2 regions of the Streptomyces sp. NPDC058092 genome follow, and region 1 is predicted to be linked to the other one. Evidence: predicted binding sites of a transcription regulator. Region 1 holds the regulator's gene; the other holds the start of a gene.
What was found. Region 1 encodes HrcA, which represses chaperone genes, less so after heat shock. Its sites were predicted from a motif close to TTNGCACTCNGNNNNNCNGAGTGCNAA; they were not measured.
Positions count from the first base shown of each region.

Region 2: groES (co-chaperone GroES) is a predicted target of HrcA. The motif match lies at 4,331-4,357, and genes of this name have one in related genera.

Region 1 covers NZ_JBHVSY010000011.1:65,082-72,447, forward strand. The annotation lists gene ACFVV1_RS19730 (S41 family peptidase) at 1-388, opposite strand, end outside; gene ACFVV1_RS19735 (hypothetical protein) at 469-1,002, opposite strand; gene ACFVV1_RS19740 (16S rRNA (uracil(1498)-N(3))-methyltransferase) at 1,087-1,833, opposite strand; gene ACFVV1_RS19745 (nitronate monooxygenase) at 1,830-2,903, opposite strand; gene dnaJ (molecular chaperone DnaJ) at 3,116-4,252, opposite strand; gene hrcA (heat-inducible transcriptional repressor HrcA) at 4,253-5,269, opposite strand; gene ACFVV1_RS19760 (MBL fold metallo-hydrolase) at 5,464-6,186, shown strand; gene ACFVV1_RS19765 (DUF3097 domain-containing protein) at 6,212-7,048, shown strand; gene hemW (radical SAM family heme chaperone HemW) at 7,106-7,366, opposite strand, start outside.
Region 2 covers NZ_JBHVSY010000017.1:114,011-121,376, reverse strand. The annotation lists gene ACFVV1_RS26290 (carbohydrate ABC transporter permease) at 1-50, shown strand, start outside; gene ACFVV1_RS26285 (carbohydrate ABC transporter permease) at 47-901, shown strand; gene ACFVV1_RS26280 (hydroxyacid dehydrogenase) at 937-1,965, shown strand; gene groL (chaperonin GroEL) at 2,146-3,771, opposite strand; gene groES (co-chaperone GroES) at 3,871-4,179, opposite strand; gene ACFVV1_RS26265 (DUF6234 family protein) at 4,509-4,982, shown strand; gene ACFVV1_RS26260 (hypothetical protein) at 5,018-5,296, shown strand; gene ACFVV1_RS26255 (polysaccharide deacetylase family protein) at 5,287-6,321, opposite strand; gene ACFVV1_RS26250 (methyltransferase domain-containing protein) at 6,405-7,366, shown strand, end outside.

The sequences.
Region 1 (7,366 bases):
GGGTCCGCGCGGGCCCGCCGTCGGCCGGGACGGCCCTGGCCCAGCTGCGCCGCAGCGATGCCTGCCCCTGGGTGCTGATGACGAGTACGTCGCCCTCGGGCGTCCAGCCGCGTACGGAGGTCCGCGCGTCGCCCCAGTACGTGAGCCGCTCGGAGGGGCCGCCGTCGACCGGCGCGACGTGCACTTCGGGCGCCCCGTCCCGGGTGGATGTCCAGGCGACGCGGGTTCCGTCGGGGGATATCCGCGGGTTGGTGACGGGTCGGTTGTCGGCGCTGACGCGCCATGCTCGGCCGCCGTCCAGCGGCGCCAGCCAGACATCGTCCTCGGCGGTGAAGGCGATCAAATCGCCCTGGACATGGGGGTATCGGAGGTAGGCAGGCTGCGTCACATCGATCACCCTAGGCCGCGGGCGTGCTCCGCGGAACCGAGTTGGCCGGAGTCCACCGGGTGGTTCGGTGCCTGCCACGCTCATTTGCCCCGGGGCGATTCGGTCACCGTGACCGTCACGGTGACGGTCGGCCGTGCGGTGCCGCTGCCGCCGCCCAGGGGCGGATTCGCCGCGCCGGCCGGCGGTGCGGCGTTGCAGTCACCCAGCACATCTGCCCGGAAGACGACCTTCCCGCCGGCCTTCGCGCTCAGGTCGCCCCGCACGCACCGCCCGTCGAGCTCCTGGGTCACGTTGCCGTTGATCGTGATGTCCTTGCCGTCCCGGGTCCTTCCGGTGCAGTCGACGTCCGCGACCCGGCGCGCGGAGGCGGCGGGCGACGCGCCCCCGATCAGGCCCGCGCCGGTATCGGCCGTGCAGTTGAGCCACTGGACATGGACCCCGCGGCTCTCCAGGGCGCTGGTGGCGGCCTGGTCGGTGGTCACGGCGATGGATGCGGAGTTCAGCCCGCCCACGGGCTCACAGGCCACCACACCGGCGGCCGCCGCGCCCGCGAGTGCGGACGCGGCCAGAAAGCGACGGGTCCTTCTCCGACCCCATGCCCTTGATGTCCCCATACGGGCAGCTTCCCACCGTTCCCCCACGGAACGGTAGACGACTTGCGGCCACACCGGAGTTGGCGCCGGAGCGCGGGAGGGGGCTCACGACCAGCGGCCGGTGCGCCCCAGCAGCAGTGCCGTCGCCGCCGTGCCCGCCGTCGAGGTGCGCAGGACGGACGCTCCGAGCCGGCAGGTACGGGCGCCCGCCCCGGCGAAGACCGCCAGTTCGTCCGGCGACACACCGCCCTCGGGGCCGACGACCAGCACGATCTCGCCCTGGGTGGGGAGTTGGACGGTGGCCAGCGGCTCGCTGTCGTGCTCGCGGTCCTCGTGCAGGACGGCGGCGAAGTCCGCCGCGGCCAGAAGCGCGGCAACCTGTTTGGCCGTCATCGCGTCCGCCACTTCGGGGAACCGCACCCGGCGCGACTGTTTGCCGGCCTCCCGGGCGGTGTTGCGCCATTTCGCGAGGGACTTGAGGCCGCGGTCGCCCTTCCACTGCGTGATGCAGCGCGAGGCCTGCCAGGGCACGATCGCGTCGACACCGGTCTCCGTCATCGTCTCGACCGCGAGCTCGCCGCGGTCGCCCTTGGGCAGCGCCTGGACGACGGTGATACGGGGTGTGGGCCACGGCTCCTCGCGGACCGTCGCCAGGTCCATGACCACGAGCCGGTCCTTGCCCTCGGCGGCCCTGACGACCCCTCGCGTCCACCGGCCGTGGCCGTCCGTCAGCACGACGTCCTCACCGGCGCGCAGCCGCTTGACCGATACGGCGTGCCGCCCCTCGGATCCTTCCAGGACGAACTCGGGCCCGTCGGGGACCTGTTCGACGACGAAGACCGGTGCGGTCACTGCGTACTCCCTGTGTTCACGGCCGTCCGTGCGGCGTCCAGTTCCTCGACGAGCAGTTCGATCAGCCGGCCGGCGGGCAGCTCGCGGGCCAGCCGGTGCCCCTGACCCGCCCACAGCGCCATGCCCTGGGCGTCGCCGGCCTTGGCCGCCGCCTTGCGCAGACCGGCGGTCAGATAGTGGACCTGAGGGTAGGCGGCGGGGGCGTACGGGCCGTGCTCACGCATGAAGCGGTTGACCAGGCCGCGGGCCGGGCGGCCGGAGAAGGCCCGGGTCAGGGCGCTCCGTACGAACAGCGGGTTGGTCAGCGCCTGCTTGTGCAGCGGATTCGCCCCGGACTCGGGGCAGACGAGGAACGCCGTGCCGAGCTGCGCCGCCTCCGCGCCCGCGGCGAGCACCGCCGTGATCTGGGAGCCGCGCATCAGCCCGCCCGCGGCGATGACCGGCATCTGTACGGTCTCGCGGACCTGGGTCACCAGGGAGAGGACTCCGATCCCGGTGCCGTCGGTCTGCGGGTCGTCGCGATGGGTGGACTGGTGGCCGCCCGCCTCTATGCCCTGGACGCAGACCGCGTCGGCGCCCGCCCGCTGGGCGGCCTGGGCCTCCTCGGGCGTGGTGACCGTCACGACGGTGTACGTGCCGACCCCGGTGAACGCGTCGAGGGTGTCCCGGGTCGGGCAGCCGAAGGTGAACGAGACGGCCGGGACCGGGTCCTCCAGGAGGATCGCGAGTTTGGCGTCGTAGTTGTCGTCGCCGCCGGAGTCCGGGTCGCCGAGCGGCGTCTCGTACCAGGCGGCCTCACCGGCGAGTTGATGCCGGTACACCTCGACGGCGCTCGGATCGGCGAGTGCGGGCTGCGGCATGAAGAGATTGACGCCGAAGGGCCGGCCGGTCAGCCCGCGCAGCTGCTTGATCTCGTGGTACATGCCGTCCGCCGTCTTGTACCCGGCGGCAAGGAAGCCAAGACCGCCCGCTTCGGCGACGGCCGCGACGAGCTGCGGACAGGAGACACCCCCTGCCATCGGGGCCTGCACGATCGGATACCGGCAGAGATCGGTCAACACGGATGACATGACCGCATCGTGTCACGTCCCGTACGCCTCGGCGTGCCCAGCCCCGGGTCCTCTTTGTCCTTAAATCTGTCCTCGAACGCCGGACGGCTCGGCAAGCGAGCCCGTCCGGCGTTCAGGAACAGCGTTCAGGGACGATGCGCAGGAACCGGTACGCAGGAACGGTGCACAGGGACGGTGGACGAATCCGTGTGCACGAACCTGTACAGGGACCGTCAACGGCCGTTGAAGGCGTCCTTCAGACGGGAGAACAGCCCCTGCTGCCCGGGCTGGAACTGGCCGGTGGGCCGCTCCTCGCCGCGCAGCTTCGCGAAGTCCCGCAGCAGTCGCTCCTGGTCCGGGTCCAGCTTCGTCGGGGTCATGACCTCGACATGCACGATCAGATCGCCGCGCCCGCCGCCCCGCAGATGCGTGATGCCGCGGCCGTGCAGCGGGACCGACTGGCCCGACTGCGTGCCGGGCCGGATGTCGACCTCCTCCAGGCCGTCGAGCGTCTCCAGCGGCACCTTGGTGCCGAGCGCGCCCGCCGTCATGGGGATGGTGACCGTGCAGTGCAGATCGTCGCCGCGGCGCTGGAACACCGAGTGCGGCAGCTCGTGGATCTCCACGTACAGGTCGCCGGCCGGGCCGCCGCCGGGGCCGACCTCGCCCTCGCCCGCGAGCTGGATGCGGGTGCCGTTGTCGACACCGGCGGGGATCTTCACGGTGAGCGTGCGCCTCGACCGGATGCGGCCGTCGCCGGCGCACTCCGGGCACGGGGTCGGCACGACCGTACCGAAGCCCTGGCACTGCGGGCAGGGCCGCGAGGTCATGACCTGGCCGAGGAAGGACCGGGTGACCTGGGAGACCTCACCGCGGCCGCGGCACATGTCACAGGTCTGGGCGGAGGTGCCGGGTGCGGCGCCCTCACCGTTGCAGGTCGTACAGACGACCGCCGTGTCGACCTGGATGTCCTTCGTGGTGCCGAACGCGGCCTCGGCGAGATCGATCTCCAGCCGGATCATCGCGTCCTGGCCGCGCCGGGTGCGCGAACGGGGCCCGCGCTGCGACGACGTACCGAAGAACGCGTCCATGATGTCGGAGAAGTTGCCGAAGCCACCCTGTCCGAATCCGCCCGCGCCACCGCCGCCGGAGGCGGACAGCGGATCGCCGCCGAGGTCGTAGACCTGCTTCTTCTGCGCGTCCGACAACACCTCGTAGGCGGCGTTGATCTCCTTGAACCGCTCCTGGGTCTTCGGATCGGGGTTCACATCCGGATGCAGCTCGCGAGCGAGCCGCCGGAATGCCTTCTTGATCTCGTCCTGAGATGCGTCGCGGCGCACGCCGAGTACGGCGTAGTAGTCCGTGGCCACTTACGACTCCGCCAGGATCTGTCCGACGTAACGTGCCACTGCGCGTACCGCTCCCATCGTTCCGGGGTAGTCCATGCGGGTCGGTCCGACCACGCCGAGTTTGGCGACTGCCTCGTCGCCCGAACCGTAGCCGACCGCGACGACGGACGTGGAGTTGAGCCCCTCGTGGGCGTTCTCGTGCCCGATTCGTACGGTCATGCCTGAGTCCTTGGCCTCGCCGAGCAGCTTCAGCAGCACGACCTGCTCCTCCAGTGCCTCCAGCACCGGCCGGATCATCACAGGGAAGTCGTGCCCGAAGCGGGTGAGGTTGGAGGTGCCGCCGATCATCAGCCGCTCCTCCGTCTCCTCGACGAGGGTTTCGAGCAGGGTGGAGAGCACGGTGGAGACCGTTCCCCGGTCCTCGCCCTCGAATGAGTCCGGCAGATCCTGCACCAGCTGCGGGACATCCGCGAAGCGGCGCCCGACGACCCGGCTGTTGAGCCGGGCCCGCAGATCGGCGAGAGACGTCTCACCGAACGGGGCGGGGCAGTCGATCATGCGCTGTTCGACCCGGCCGGTGTCCGTGATCAGCACGAGCATCAGCCGGGCGGACGCCAGCGACAGCAGCTCCACATGCCGCACCGTGGACCGGGTCAGCGAGGGGTACTGCACGATGGCGACCTGCCGGGTCAGCTGCGCGAGCAGCCGTACGGTACGGCCCACGACGTCGTCGAGGTCGACCGCGCCGTCGAGGAAGTTGTGAATGGCACGGCGTTCCGGCGACGAGAGGGGCTTGACGCCCGCGAGCTTGTCGACGAAGAGCCGGTAGCCCTTGTCCGTCGGGATGCGTCCCGCACTGGTGTGGGGCTGGGCGATGAAGCCCTCGTCCTCCAGCACCGCCATGTCGTTGCGCACGGTGGCCGGGGAGACCCCCAGCTTGTGCCGCTCGGTGAGCGCCTTGGAACCCACGGGCTCCTCGGTGCCGACATAGTCCTGGACGATGGCGCGCAGCACTTCGAGTCTGCGTTCGCTGAGCATCGCGCACACCTCCAGCTGTTCCTCGGTGGTTCTCGGGCCGTACCTGGTTCATTCCCAGGAATCCGCCTGGCACTCTGTCGTCGCGAGTGCCAGCAATCCCCCCGCCAGTGTACGGCGGCCGAGTGGGGGCCTAGCAAGGGCGACCGGCCACGCTACCTCGGGACCGCGCAGGTCGTTGCCGATAGCGTCGCGGTATGGATGCCTCTTGGGAAGAGTTCGGCTGGGAGCGACTCGGTCACGGAATGGGGCGACGGCGCCTGCCCGGATGGGATGCGACCGTCGCACTGGTGGCCGGAGCGGAGGGAGTTCTGCTCTACGACACCGGATCGACACTTCGCGAAGGCGCCGAAGTACGGGCTCAGGCACAGGCCCTGCTCGGCCGCAAGGTGACGCATATCGCACTCAGCCACCCGCACTTCGACCATGTGCTGGGCACCGCGGCGTTCTCCGGCGCCCAGGTGTACGGGGCGGTCGGCATGGCGGGCCTGCTGAAGGCCGGGGCGGACGCCCTGTACGCCTCCGCGGTACGCCACGGGGTGTCCGAGCACGACGCGGCGGAGGCCACCGGTGTCGTGGTGGCGCCGCACCACGAGGTGTGCGGTGAGTGGACGCTCGATCTGGGGGGCGGCCGCCAGGTGCTGCTGGCGAACGTGGGCCCCGCCCACAGCGGTCACGACCTGGCCGCGCTCGTGCCCGGTTCCCCCGCGGTGGTGCTCTGCGGGGACCTGGTCGAGGAGTCCGGCGAACCGCAGGCGGGCCGGGACGCGGTCCCGTCGCGCTGGCCGGCCGCGCTGGACCGGCTGCTGGAACTCGGGGGCGAGGACGCGGTGTACGTGCCGGGGCACGGGGCGGTGGTGGACGCGGCGTTCGTCAGGGGGCAGCGTGACCGGCTGGCCACCCTCTTCGGCGTGTCGTGACCGGTTTCCGTCCTATCGTCTTCCGATGCGCAGCTACCAGCCGGACCTGACCCCACCATGGAAGAGGTCCGCCCCCGTTCCCGAGGTCCCCGCCGATCCCGATCTGGTCGTGGAGGAGGTCTCCACCGGATTCTGCGGTGCGGTGATCCGCTGCGAGAAGACGGCCCAGGGACCGACGGTGACCCTGGAGGACCGTTTCGGCAAGCACCGGGTGTTCCCGATGGAGCCGCGCGGCTTCCTGCTGGAGGGCCGGGTGGTCACGCTCGTACGGCCGTCGGCCGCCGGGCCCGTACGCCCGGCGCGCACGGCCTCGGGCTCGGTCGCGGTCCCCGGGGCGCGCGCCCGGGTCGCGCGGGCGGGCCGGATCTATGTGGAGGGCCGCCACGACGCGGAGCTGGTCGAGCGGGTCTGGGGCGACGATCTGCGGATCGAGGGCGTGGTCGTCGAATACCTGGAAGGCATCGACGACCTCCCGGCCGTCGTGCGCGCATTCTCCCCCGGCCCGGACGCCAGGCTCGGCGTCCTGGTCGACCACCTGGTTCCCGGCTCCAAGGAGTCCCGGATCGCGGACCAGGTCTCGGACGCGAACGTGCTGGTGGTCGGCCACCCCTACATCGACGTGTGGGAGGCGGTGAAGCCGTCGTCCGTGGGGATCAACGCCTGGCCGGTGATCCCGCGCGGCCAGGACTGGAAGACGGGCGTGTGCCGCGCGCTCGGCTGGGAGGAGAACACCGGCGCGGCCTGGCAGCGGATCCTGTCCACGGTGCGCTCGTACCGGGATCTGGAGCCGGCCCTGCTGGGCTCCGTGGAACACCTGATCGACTTCGTGACGGCGCCGGTGGACAGCCCCTCCGGCATTTGAGGAGCGGGGGTCCGGGTGCACCCGCGCCCCGCATGCACCCGTGCCCCGCCCGCCCCCTCAGTCGACCAGATCCCGCACCACCGCGTCCGCCAACAACCGCCCCCGCAACGTGAGCACCGCCCGCCCCTCCCCGTAGGGCGCCGGCTCCAGCAGCCCGTCCTCCACCGCCCGGCCCGCCGCGGCCAGCCCCGCCGGTGCCAGCAGCGACAACGGGCACCCGTCCACGAGCCGCAGCTCCAGCAGGATCCGCTCGACCCGCCGGTCCTCCGCGGAGAGGATCTCGCGCCCGGCCCCCGGCGACCGCCCCTCGGCCAGCGC
Region 2 (7,366 bases), on a different contig from region 1:
TGTCCTTCGTCGTCACCCGCTTCACCGGCCGGAAGGGCAAGAAAGCATGAACTCCCCCGCTTCCCACGGTCGTTGGATGTCGAAGACCGCGGTCAACGGCTTCCTCCTGCTCGCCGTCGTCTACATGCTCTTCCCCCTCGTCTGGCTGGTCACCGCCGCCACGAAGGACACCGGCGGGCTGCTCGCGGGCAACGCGTTCTCCTTCGACGGCTTCAACCTCGGCGAGAACCTGTCGAATCTGGCCTCCTACGGCGACGGCATCTACTTCCGCTGGTACCTCAACAGCCTCTTCTACGCGGGCGGCGGGGCGATCGTCTGCTCACTGATCTGCGTCGCCGCGGGATACGCCTTCGACAAGTACGAATTCCGGGGCAAGGAGAAGCTCTTCGGCCTCGTGCTGATGGGCGTGCTCGTCCCCACCACGGCGCTCGCCCTGCCGATGTATCTCCTGGCCTCCAAGACCGGCCTGGTCAACACCTACTGGTCCGTGCTGATCCCGGTGCTCGTCAACCCGTTCGGCGTGTATCTCGCCCGGGTGTTCAGCGCCGGCTACATACCGAACGAGGCCCTGGAGGCCGCCCGTATCGACGGGGCCGGCGAGCTGCGCGTCTTCTGGTCCATCGGACTGCGCATGGTCATGCCGGGCTTCGTAACCGTCTTCCTCTTCCAGTTCACCGCGATCTGGAACAACTTCTTCCTCCCTCTCGTGATGCTCTCGGACCGCAAGCTGTTCCCGCTGAGCCTCGGTCTGTACTCCTGGAACACCAACACGCACGGCGAGCCGAGCTTCTATCCGCTCGTCGTCACCGGCTCCCTCCTCGCCGTCATCCCCCTGATCGTCGCCTTCGTCTCGCTGCAGCGGCACTGGAAGGCCGGTCTGACCGCCGGCAGCGTCAAGTGACTCTCGCGCGAGCCCTGAGGAGTACGAGTTCCACCATGCCCCACGCCACTGACAACCGGCCGGCCGCCCTGCTCGCGATGGGCCCCGGCATCGCCGCACGCCTCCTCACCGACCACCACCGCACCCGGCTGACCGCCCTCACCCGCACCGACCCGCACCTCGTCGCCCACGACCTGGCCGACCCGACGCCCGAGGTGGCCGCCGCGCTCGCCGATGCCGAGGTGCTGTTCACCTGCTGGGGCGCGACGCCGCTCACCGCCGAGGTGCTGACGGCCGCGCCCCGGCTGCGGGCCGTGGTGCACGCGGCCGGTTCCGTGAAGCACCACATCACCGACGCCTGCTGGGAGCGCGGGATCGCCGTCACCTCGGCGGCCGGGGCCAACGCGCTGCCGGTCGCCGAATTCACCCTCGCCGCGATCCTGTTCGCGAACAAGCGCGTCCTGCACTCCGCGGACCGCTACCGCGCGCTGCGCACCGAGCACGACTGGCTCGCGGAGCTCGACGGCACCGGCAACTACCGCCGCACGGTCGGCATCATCGGCGCCTCGCGTATCGGCCGCCGGGTGATCGAGCTGCTGCGCCCCTTCGATCTGGACGTCCTGCTGTACGACCCGTACGTGGACGTCACGGAGGCAGCGCGGCTCGGCGCCCGGCTCTCCTCGCTCGACGAGCTGTGCGCGAGCAGCTCGGTCGTCTCGGTGCACGCGCCGCAGCTCCCCGAGACGCACCATCTGATCGGCGCGGCGCAGCTGTCGGCCATGGCGACCGGGACGACCCTGATCAACACGGCGCGGGGTTCGCTCATCGACGAGGGCGCGCTGCTGCCCGAGCTGACGAGCGGGCGGCTGCACGCGGTGCTGGATGTGACGGAGCCCGAACTTCCGCCCGCGCATTCACCGTTGTACGAGTTGCCGAATGTGCTGCTCACTCCGCATGTGGCGGGTTCGCTGGGCAATGAGCTGTACCGGATGGCCGACGAGGCGCTGGACGAGCTGGAGCGGTACGCGACCGGCCTGCCGTTCGCGGCTCCGGTGCTGGCGGGAACGCTGCCGCGCTCGGCGTGACGCGGGGCTTTGTCCCGTACCCGCCCCATTCCCTGAACCGGGGCTCTGCCCGGACCCCGCTCCTCAATCGCCGAACGGGCCTGGTGTGCGGGCGGATCCCCCGTCACGGGGCAGCACACGCCAGAGGCCCGGTACCCCGCGACGGGGTACCGGGCCTCAGTGGCTGGGCGGAGCTACGCGTCAGTGCGAGTGGCCGTGGCCGCCGTGACCGGCATCGGCCTCTTCCTCGGCCGGCTTCTCGACGACCAGCGTCTCGGTCGTGAGCAGCAGCGACGCGATGGACGCGGCGTTCTCCAGCGCGGAGCGGGTGACCTTGACCGGGTCGATGACGCCGGCCTTCACCAGGTCGCCGTACTCGCCGGTCGCGGCGTTGAAGCCCTGGCCCTTGTCGAGCTCGGCGACCTTCGACGTGATGACGTAGCCCTCGAGGCCGGCGTTCTCGGCGATCCAGCGCAGCGGCTCGACGGCGGCGCGGCGCACGACCGCGACACCGGTGGCCTCGTCGCCGGTCTTGTCGAGGTTGCCCTCGAGGACCTTGACGGCGTGGACCAGAGCGGAGCCACCACCGGAGACGATGCCCTCCTCGACCGCGGCGCGGGTCGCGGAGATGGCGTCCTCCAGACGGTGCTTCTTCTCCTTGAGCTCCACCTCGGTGGCGGCACCGACACGGATCACGCACACGCCGCCGGCCAGCTTCGCGAGGCGCTCCTGGAGCTTCTCGCGGTCCCAGTCGGAGTCCGTGGCCTCGATCTCGGCCTTGATCTGGTTGACCCGGCCCTTGACGTCGCCGGGCTCGCCGCCGCCGTCCACGATCGTCGTGTCGTCCTTGGAGACGGTGACGCGGCGGGCGGTGCCCAGCACGTCCAGACCGGCCTGGTCGAGCTTGAGGCCGACCTCCTCGGCGATGACGGTCGCACCGGTGAGGGTGGCGATGTCGCCGAGCATGGCCTTGCGGCGGTCACCGAAGCCCGGGGCCTTCACCGCGACGGCGTTGAAGGTGCCACGGATCTTGTTGACGACGAGGGTCGACAGGGCCTCGCCCTCGACGTCCTCGGCGATGATCAGCAGCGGCTTGGAGCCACCGGCCTGGATGACCTTCTCCAGCAGCGGGAGCAGCTCCTGGATCGCGCCGATCTTGCCCTGGTGGATCAGGATGTACGGGTCGTCGAGGACGGCCTCCATACGCTCCTGGTCGGTCACCATGTACGGGGACAGGTAACCCTTGTCGAAGGCCATGCCCTCGGTGAACTCGAGGTCCAGACCGAAGGTGTTGGACTCCTCGACGGTGATGACACCGTCCTTGCCGACCTTGTCCATCGCGTCCGCGATGAGCTCGCCGACCTGCGAGTCCTGCGCGGAGAGCGCGGCCACGGCGGCGATGTCGGACTTGTCGTCGATCGGGCGGGCGGTCGCGAGGAGCTCCTCGGACACAGCCTTGACCGCGGCGTCGATGCCCTTCTTCAGGGCGGCCGGGGAAGCACCCGCGGCGACGTTGCGCAGACCCTCGCGGACGAGCGCCTGGGCCAGCACGGTGGCGGTGGTCGTACCGTCACCCGCGACGTCGTTGGTCTTGGTCGCCACCTCCTTCACCAGCTGGGCACCGAGGTTCTCGTACGGGTCGTCGAGCTCGACCTCGCGCGCGATGGTGACACCGTCGTTGGTGATGGTGGGAGCGCCGAACTTCTTGTCGATGACGACGTTGCGGCCCTTGGGGCCGATCGTCACCTTGACCGTGTCGGCAAGCTTGTTGACGCCGCGCTCAAGGGCGCGACGGGCGTCCTCGTCGAACTTCAGGATCTTCGCCATGGCTGGTGAGCTTTCCTCTCAAACGAACTGCGCCCCCGGCCACCCGGCTGGTTATTCGCAGGGGGCCAGGGGCGCAGAACAGAAGCAAACGTGGGTGAATTACTTCTCGATGATCGCGAGCACGTCGCGGGCCGAGAGGACGAGGTACTCCTCGCCGTTGTACTTCACCTCGGTGCCGCCGTACTTGCTGTAGAGCACGACGTCGCCGGTCTTGACGTCGAGCGGAAGGCGCTCGCCGTTCTCGAAGCGGCCCGGGCCCACGGCCAGGACGACGCCCTCCTGGGGCTTCTCCTTGGCGGTGTCCGGAATGACCAGGCCGGAGGCCGTGGTCTGCTCGGCGTCGAGCGGCTGGACCACAATGCGGTCCTCGAGCGGCTTGATCGCAACCTTGGTGCTGGCGGTCGACACGATCCGGTCTCCCCCTTCGGAGATCTCACGGGGTAACAGTCTTTGGGTGGCGACCAGGTGGATCCGTCGTCGCGGGTGCCGGACCTGCCAGTCGCACAGTACTGCTGGCACTCTCCAGTGGTGAGTGCCAGCACCGAGACTATGACCGCGATTAGCACTCGGTCAAGCGGAGTGCCAATTCACGCGGTCGTGGCGTCCACCGGCGCCCCGCTCCCGCCCTGCGCCACGCGCCGACCGGGGCACCGCTCGAACAACAGTCTGGACAACGTTCTGGACAACACTGGGACAACGGTCGTACGGACCGCGGCGTTCCGTACAACCGTGTGAACATGTCCGAATCTCCGTCCCGGCAGTCGACTCCACGGCCCCCGCGGCCCCGGCACGGCTCGCGCGCCGTGAACGGCTGTCTCGATGTGGTGCTGGGTCTGCTGCTGTTGCTCCTGGAGGGGCTGATCTGCGCGGTCGCCGCCCACTCCCTGACCCTGTCGCGGTGGGACCCCGGTGGTCCGGAGACGACGGGCCCGCCGCCGATGGACTGGACGCCCGTCCTCGTCTTCGGCGCGATCGCGGCGGTGGTCGCGCTGATCGCCGTGGTGCTGATCCGCGAGAACTGGCCCTGGGCGGGGGCGATCCAGATCCCGGTCGTGCTCCTGCTGTGCGTGGCGACGGTGCACGTCGGGCACGAGGACTACCGCCGCTCGCACCCGGCGCCGGCCTCCACCCCTTCGGGCGATCCCGGCCGGTCCGGCCACCAGTGCCTCAGCGGCGGCGACAACCACGAGTGCCTGGACTCCGGCGGCTGAGGGCAGGCGATGACGACCAGCGATCCCGGCGCCCCGTGATCACCGTGGTCACCGTGGTCACCGTGGTCACCGTGGTCATGGCGGTCACGGCGGTCACGGCGGTCACGGCGGCCGCTGCGATCACCCCGATCACCGTGCGGATGCGTCTGCGGGCCCGCCGCGGGGGCCGGCCCCGAGTGGGTCACTTTCTGTGCGGCCTTGCGGCCCAGACGTTCGATCGGGGCGACCGACTGCGCGCACCCGGCAGTGGTGGTCAGGAGCGCACCGGCTGCCAGCAGGCCGGCGAGCAGCCGGTACGCCCTTCTCATACGTAGTCCTCCAGCCGGGCCACGGCGTACCCCTGGTCCGTGACGGTCTTCATGACCGCGCGGACCAGGTCGGCCATGTCCGCGCCCCACGCCCCCCGGCCCCGGAAGTGCGTGAGGATGATGTCGCCGGGGCGCAGGTCCTGGTCCCCGCGCCACTCCATGTGGTCCGGGAACGCCTCCGCGTTCCAGAGCGGCACGGCCTCGATGCCGCAGGACTTCGCGATCCGGAGCGTGTCCCCGTTGTAGTTGCCGTACGGCGGACGGAAGAGGACGGGGCGCTTCCCGTACTGCTTCTCGAGGATGGCCTGCTGGCCGCAGATCTCGCGCTTCTGCTCGCTGTACGAGAGTCCGGGAAGGTACGGGTGGCTGAGCGTGTGGTTGTTGAGGCCGACGCCCAGCCGCTGCGCCTCCCCGAAGTACCCGTAGTTGTCGCGCACCTCCGAGTCGCTGAGGAAGGCGCTGTACGGGATGTCCAGCTCGTCCATCATCCGGAGCAGTTCGGGGTCCTTCTCGGACCCGTCGTCCATGGTCAGGAAGACGACCCGGTCCTTGGTCGGGACGGTGGTGAAGACCGGCGGCAGCGAGTCGTCGCCGCCGTTCACCTCGAAGCCCTCCCGAGTGGTGATGTGCGGTTTGACGGCGGGCGGCGGGGGTGCGATCAGGGGTGGCCGGTCCAGCCTCCACTTCTTGGCGAGGGCCGCCCGTACGGCCGGACCGAACTTCGCGTTCTCATAGGGACCGGCGGGTGCGCGGCCCTGCCCGGCCGGCCGCTCGGGGCCTGCCATCTGCCCGGGACCACCCGGGAGTCCCGGACCGCCCGGGAGTCCGGCGGAGGGCCGGGCGCGGTGTTCGGCGTCGGCCCGGCCGTCGGTCCCGGAGGCGCAGCCGGAGCCGACGGCGGCGATCAGGAGCGCGGCCAGGACCGCGCAGACGGGCCGGTGCCCGCCGGGCCGTCGTGCGCGCCCGGATGCGCGCGCAACCGATTCGTTCCGCTTCACGGCTAATTCTTCCTTTTGTCGTACAAGACGCATGGCGTCGCATCCTGCCAGCAGGGGATGGGCACCCCCCGCCCGACACCGCCGCCGGGTCCGCCGGTCAACCCGGCTGGCTCACAATGGGGCGGGTGAACGCTCTCGCTCCGAACGACCCGAACGACCCGAGCAGCCCGAACGACCCGTCCGGCGCCGACTCCCCCCTCGCCTCCTTCATGGCCCTGCGCACCCCCGAAGGTGCGGCGCTCCTGGACGAGCTGCGGTCGTACGACCCCGCCCAGGAGCTCGCCACCGCCACCCGGCTGCGCCGCGACCACCCGGCCCCCCTGGTCTCGGCGGCGCTGGGGCAGGCGCGGCTGCGCCAGCGGGCGGTGGCGAAATTCGGCGCCGAGGACGCGTACCGGATGTTCTTCACGCCGAACGGCGTCGAGCAGGCGACCCGTACGTCGGTGGCCACCCATCGCGCGCGGCGGTTCGTGGCGGCGGGCGGGGTGCGGCGCGTCGCCGACCTCTGCTGCGGGATCGGCGGCGACGCGATCGCGCTCGCGCGGGCGGGCATCTCCGTCCTCGCCGTGGACCGCGACCCGCTGACCGCCGAGGTGGCCCGCGCCAATGCCGCCGCGCTCGGCCTGGACGGCCTGATCGAGGTGCGGTGCGCCGACGTCACCGAGATCGACACCTCGCCGTACGACGCGGTCTTCGTCGACCCGGCCCGGCGCGGCGGCAGGGGCAGGATCTTCGACCCCGAGGCGTACTCACCGCCGCTCTCCTGGGCGACCGGTGCCGCGCTCGGCGCCCCCCGCGCCGCGCTGAAGATCGCCCCCGGCATCCCGCACGAGGCGATCCCGGCACGGGCGGAGGCCGAGTGGATCTCGGACGGCGGCGACGTGAAGGAGGCGGTGCTCTGGTTCGGCGAGGGCTTCGCGCCCGGTTCGTACCGCGCCACCGTGCTCCCGGCCCGCGCCACCCTGTCGTCCGCGGCTCCGCTGCCCGCCCCGCCCGTGGGGCCGGTCGGCCGCTACCTGTACGAGCCGGACGGGGCCGTCATCCGCGCCCATCTGGTCGCCGACATCGTGGCGCGGTG